Brasilonema sennae CENA114: one gene and its partner. The protein of the gene in region 2 interacts with the protein of the main gene of each other region in a pairwise test. Links are inferred from orthologs where the notes say so. Each region holds a gene or a part of one and is shown on either strand. Other genes may lie near its edges. The genes, in order: DP114_RS32160 and def.

Region 1 (3,094 bases), 4.6 Mb from region 2 along the record:
CATCTACAAATGCAGAAATTATCAGCGCTTTTCCTGGTTCATAATTACTAATCAATTCCTCAAAAGAAGAGCGTAGCTGTGGTTGACCGAGCACCTGGATTTTTTCTTGTGAGAGTGCTTGCTCAATGCCATATTGAATGACTTCTTCTAGCGCAGCTGCCTTGATTCTAGTTGTGCCAAGGCGCTGCAGAAGTATCTGCCGAGGTACCTTGCCTTTGCGAAACCCAGGAATATTTGCAGTACTTGCTAAGTTCTTAACAACTTTTTCGTAAGTTTCCTTGGTCTTTTCTGGCGTAATCTCTATTTCCAGACCAATTTGACTGGCGGGAAGTTTTTCCTGGGTGACTTTCATGCTTCGTCTCTATTATTTGTATTTCTTTTTACTTGTTGTCTACTGACGCCAAAATTTGCGTCTTTAAGTTAAAGTTTCTTGACTTGGATTCAAGGTGGCTACATGGCTTGATTATATCCAAGTGCACCAGGGTCTGCTTATAACACTTATTTAGTTTACTTTTGTTGTCAAAAAACTTGACATTTGAGCGCAAACTAGTTTCCTGTTCTCAACTCCAAATTGTTTTTTCCCAAAGGGCTAACACCGTGATATCCTGGTTCTCAACTAGCACTGTTGCACGCTAAGGTTGTCGCATTGGGGCTGGCTGCTATGTCGAACTGAGCGCTGATGATTGCCTAGCTCCTGTGTTGTGAGAATAGGTTATTATTGCAATGCTCTTCTTAGTCCATTGAATCATAGTACACCAATCATCTTGACAACGCATCTATTGAAGGATAAAACCAGTTTTGAGTTATGCAAAAGTTTAGCTCATCCAGATGTTGAAAGATGATCTACTCTATAATAGAAGTCTTAATTTTCAAAAAAAAGTTTCGTCATCAAGTATTGTAAATTGCCATACGAATCAGCATGAGTAACAAAAGAAATGTATTAGATTAAGAATTACAACCATTTTTTCAATAAAGAAAACTATTAAAAAGTTTATTTAATGTCTGCTATTGCCATTTAAGCTTTGAATTTCTAGAAGAAATTGCACAGAACATCTCGTAAAGGAGGAAGTCAATTTGTCTAAATCCTACAGGGTAGCTATTTTGGGAGCAACTGGTGCGGTTGGTCAAGAGTTGCTGGAATTATTGGAGAACCGTAATTTCCCTGTTTCTGATTTAAGGTTATTGGCATCAGAACGCAGTGCAGGGCGAACACTGCCTTTTCAAGGGGAAAATTTGCCAGTAGAAGCAGTGAGTGAAAAAGCCTTTGAGAATGCGGATCTGGTGCTTGCGAGTGCAGGTGGTTCCATCTCAAAAACTTGGGCACCAAAAGCGGTCGCGGCGGGTGCTGTGGTGATTGATAACTCCAGTGCGTTTCGCATGAATCCGGAAGTTCCTTTGGTGGTTCCAGAAGTCAATCCAGAAGCAGCAGCGAACCACAAAGGTATCATTGCTAATCCCAACTGTACAACGATTTTGATGACTGTGGCAGTGTGGCCCCTACATAAAGTATCACCAGTACAGCGCCTTGTGGCTGCAACTTACCAATCAGCCAGTGGTGCTGGTGCTAAGGCAATGGAAGAAGTGAAAATTCAAGCAAGTGCTATTTTAGAAGGTAAGCAACCTGTAGCTGAAGTATTTCCCTATCCATTAGCATTTAATGTCTTCCCGCACAACACCCCTTTGAACGAGTTTGGGTATTGTGAGGAAGAAATGAAAATGGTTAACGAGACTCGCAAAATCTTTGGGAGTCAGGATATCAGAATCACTGCAACTTGTGTACGGGTTCCCGTACTACGTAGCCATTCGGAAGCGATTAACCTAGAATTTGAGGTACCATTTAGCCCAGAGAAAGCGAGAGAAGTTCTCAGTCAGGCACCGGGTGTGAAATTGGTAGAAGATTGGAAGGCAAACCATTTCCCAATGCCGATTGAAGCCACAGGTCGAGATGAAGTTTTGGTAGGGAGAATTCGTCAGGATATTTCTAACTCGTGTGGCTTGGAACTGTGGCTGTGCGGGGATCAAGTCCGCAAAGGCGCAGCCTTGAATGCAATACAAATTGCTGAGTTATTAGTAGCAAAAAATCTACTCAAAGGGGCGGTAGCGGTTAGTCATTAAGTGAGACAATCTGCTACTTTGAGGGTATCGAGCTGGGTATGGCTCTGCTGTTGGGTCTTAGTCATAACTGATTTGGTTATGAATGCCAAAAAAAGGACAAAGACAAACGAGAGAATGTGTAAATTACGCTTGAAAGTCAGAGTCAAATAGGTTATCACAATATAACACCACCAAGATCCACAAAAAGCGAAGAACAAACAACAACAAAGAAGAAACAAAGAAAAGAAGAATATTTAGGAGTGAAAAGAGGGTGGTAGATTTTGGCAGAGTTCTAACCGCTATGATTACGCCGTTTAAGGAAGACGGCAGTGTGAATTATGATGTAGCTGCAGCACTAGCAGCACATCTAGCGGACCATGGTACAGATACAATGGTGGTATGTGGAACTACGGGAGAATCTCCTACCCTGAGTTGGGAGGAAGAATACCAGTTGTTTTCTGTGGTATTGCAGGCCGTGGCGGGAAAAGCTTTTGTGATCGCAGGGTGTGGCTCTAATTCAACAAAAGAAGCAATTGCCGCTACCCAAAAGGCAGTTAAAATAGGAGTACATGGCGTACTACAGGTTGTTCCTTACTACAACAAACCCCCCCAAGCAGGGCTTTATCAGCACTTTGCTGCGATCGCTCAGGCGACGCCTGACTTACCGTTGCTGTTGTACAATGTCCCTGGTCGTACAGGTCAAAATCTCCAACCGGAAACTGTTGCTCGGTTAGCTGAAATTGACAATATTATTGGAATTAAGGAATCGACAGGCAATATAGATCAAGCAAGTGAAATTCGTCGCTTGACGCCAAAAGAATTCCAGATTTATTCTGGTGATGATTACATGACTTTGTCTCTGTTGGCAATAGGGGCAAAAGGTGTCGTCAGTGTGGCTTCTCATCTGGTAGGAAACGAACTACAAAAGATGATTCAAGCCTTTGATTCAGGTAAAATTCAAGTAGCTAGGGAAATACATCTCCAACTCTTTCCTCTGTTT
Region 2 (3,155 bases):
GTCATCTACTGTTAAAGGTGGACGTTGTACTGGTTGGGTTCCAGCCAGATGTTCTCGAATCAGAGTGAGTTTGTCTAGCTGGAGGTTTTTGTCAAATAACTGAACCAGACGTAAGCGACGATTTTGCCAAATTAAACCTAGTTCTGCCCCAAATTCTGAAAATGGACCAAGCTGTGTTGAACCTTGAGAAAACGCCCCATTTTCAAAAAACAGCACACTACGTCCTAAGGACGAGTATTCAAAAGCTTTTTCATTTTCCTGAGCGAGGCGAATTGTTTGGCGGATTGTTTGGTTGTTGTTTAACCCTTCCAAGGAAACTACGCTGGGAGTATCTTCTAGAATTTCACCTTGAGGCGAGATACGGGTAAATGAACCTTGCCATTCACCGAGGTTTTTCAGCAAAGATTCCCATTGCGATCGCATAATTATAAATTTTTAGTTATGAATCAGACATTATACCTTATAAAAAGTACATTTTCTTATTAGATAATTGAGTGCGATACGCTTAGCGTCAAGCTTCTGGCTTATCGCTTATGTCGCAAGGGAACTATTTGAAGCAATTGAACTAAGCGATCGCAGTATTCGGCTACTGGGCATTTCACTATCAAATCTTGATAATGTCCAAACATCCCAAGCTATTCAACTGGCATTATTTGAACTATCCTAATCATTCTACTTTTTCATCTTGAGACTCATCAGAAATAGGTTCTAATTCGGTTTCCGGCTCAGTTTTGATATTAGCTTTCGGCTTAACGGGTTTGGGGCCACGCGCCAAAGCCGGATTAACCGGTTGCCTTGATTCATCCCCAAAGGATGCTTTTTTGCCCCTACCCTCAGAGCGGTCATCACTCCGTTTTGAGTTTTTGCGACTGGGTAGGGGAGTGGGCATAGAATCCAAATTTTCTGACTTGGTGTCAGTGCTTTCAGAAGACTGACGCTCAGATTTCTTGATTGGGCGTTCCACTTTTGTTAACTTTTTTTGATTGACTTATCTTATATAATATATCGCTGTCAGGTAACAAATAATTTGTTACTTAAGATAAGTAAAAGTCACTCAATGGATTAAACTCATACACCCTGATGTATGTCTTTACATAGGAGTAAATAGTTTTTGTACCGGTGGGAGACAGCCCGAGCGTGCAATCGCCCAGCTTATACCAAAATAAACTTGAGAGCAGATATGGGCATTACATCCGTTAATGGTGGGTTTTACCCAATTCAGGAAAGGGACTGGAATTGTTAAGATCAAAAAACTGACAATATATTAAAACCTAGTTAGCACAACTGAGTTACAAGACCATGCCTATAGAAATCGCTGTTGAAAAGAAAAAGTTACAAAATCCGCCATTAGAACTTCATTATTTAGGCGATCGCGTTCTACGTCAAGCAACTAAGCGCGTATCTAAAGTTGATGAGGAAATTCGTCAAGTAGTACGCGAAATGCTACAAACTATGTACAGCAAGGATGGCATTGGTTTAGCTGCGCCTCAAGTAGGAGTTAACAAACAACTCATTGTCATCGACTGCGAACCAGATAACCCAGCTAACCCACCACTGGTTTTAATCAATCCCACGATCACAAAGGTTAGCCGTGAAATTTGTATGGCGCAAGAGGGATGTTTGAGTATTCCAGGGGTTTACATGGATGTAAAGCGTCCGCAAGTTGTAGAAATTTCTTATAAAGATGAACACGGGCGTCCCCGGACATTAAAAGCTGGAGATTTACTTGGACGATGCATCCAGCATGAAATGGATCACCTCAACGGCGTGGTATTTGTAGATCGTGTAGAAAACTCTTTAGCTTTGACGCAAGAGCTATCTAAGCATGGATTTTCACATCAGGCTGTAAAACCAATAGATAGGGTGGTCCGCTAATGAATATAATGACTCCAAAAAGCGGTTTATTTCTCGCTGGTTCTTGTATTACGGCTATAGCCGCAGTCGGTTCAATGTTTGAACTCGGTTCTGGACAACCAGACTTGGGTACTGAGATAACTGCAATTATCCTGGCAATAAGTATTCCACTGACAGGATTATTTTTTGTTGCTGCAGTTAGGGATGCTAGAGCTAATATTAAGTAAGCATCAGGTGTAAAGCAAGGAAAAGGAAAAAGAAAAAAGGAAATATAAATCTTTTGACTTTTAGCCTTTTCCCTTTTACTTAAAGCTGATTATTTCATTGTGATTTGAGAGAAAAATTCCTAACAATTGAAAGAATTATTGCTGTGAGGATAAGCCTCTACGTCTTGAATTGCTCATCCAGTGGAATTTGGTAGCCATTGGCAAGGCGATTGGTTGTATTTGCTGTAGCAATAATCCCCATAAGTTCGGCGAACATAACATCGCTCATGCCTTTTGCATATGCCCCTGCTGTATGCGAGGCGATGCAGTACTCACAACCATTTGTCACACTCACCGCAATATAAATCAGTTCGCGCATCAACGGATCGAGTTCGCCGGGACTAGTCATCACTTCTTTGAGTGTCTCCCACGTTCGCCGTAGAGTGGGGGGATGATTGGCGATCGCTTTCCAAAAATTGTTAATGTAATCAGTCTTACGAGTGGCGCGGATGTCGTCATATACGACACGCACTTCGTCACTGGCTTGTTCGTATTCAATGAGTTTGGTCATCTGAATGGAGAAGTATAAAGGACAAAGACTTTCAGATCATAGTGGTATTAGCGAGTTGAAAATCCCTTATCTTCTGTTAGTCTGCGTAGCCTCCGTAGGTATCTAGCGTTGGAAACCTTCCCGCAGCGCTGGACTCACCAAATCAAACCAGGTTCCTATATCAAACATTTCGTGAAATAGTATAACAGTCCGTTTTTTCCTTTTGTTATAACAATTAATAATAACTTTTCTGTTTTCGTTGTTTTCGTCATTAAGTTTTGTAAATATTGGCGTAATTGATCAAAATCACAGTGACTAAATATATAGGTAAAAGTATTTGATTTTCGGAGGAAAAGCGTATTTAATATTGAAGGCTAACCAAAAAGTAAGACCCTTAAAGATTATTCGTTAATAACTGTATAAAAATATAACAAGTACTTAAACTCAGTCATCTGGGCTGGGCAAAGGTTGTGGATGTTATGACGCTCAAGTGCCTTAGTTAGCAAAGGAGTGGAAAATCAATTTTCCTTTGAGTGCTTTAACGC

What was found.
Region 1: the proteins of def (region 2) and DP114_RS32160 interact in binary tests that used the Escherichia coli proteins (3 or more experiments, as listed by UniProt). The link is inferred for Brasilonema sennae CENA114 from one-to-one orthologs.

Annotation. Positions count from the first base shown.
Region 1 is NZ_CP030118.1:7,724,392-7,727,485, reverse strand. What follows is about bases 331-3,094. They hold DP114_RS32160 (aspartate-semialdehyde dehydrogenase), read left to right. Parts: upstream 331-1,074; coding sequence 1,075-2,115; downstream 2,116-3,094. Other genes in these bases: dapA (4-hydroxy-tetrahydrodipicolinate synthase), read left to right, coding at 2,366-3,094; tig (trigger factor), read right to left, coding at 331-352. In the rest of the region: more of tig, read right to left, coding at 1-330.
Region 2 is NZ_CP030118.1:3,099,087-3,102,241, reverse strand. The notes cover bases 263-3,087. They hold def (peptide deformylase), read left to right. Parts: upstream 263-1,299; coding sequence 1,300-1,875; downstream 1,876-3,087. Other genes in these bases: DP114_RS13180 (carboxymuconolactone decarboxylase family protein), read right to left, coding at 2,239-2,631; DP114_RS13185 (hypothetical protein), read left to right, coding at 1,884-2,081; DP114_RS13195 (hypothetical protein), read right to left, coding at 668-964; DP114_RS13200 (DinB/UmuC family translesion DNA polymerase), read left to right, coding at 491-667; DP114_RS13205 (DUF3598 family protein), read right to left, coding at 263-423. Outside these bases: more of DP114_RS13205, read right to left, coding at 1-262. UniProt on the Escherichia coli protein: Removes the formyl group from the N-terminal Met of newly synthesized proteins. Requires at least a dipeptide for an efficient rate of reaction. N-terminal L-methionine is a prerequisite for activity but the enzyme has broad specificity at other positions.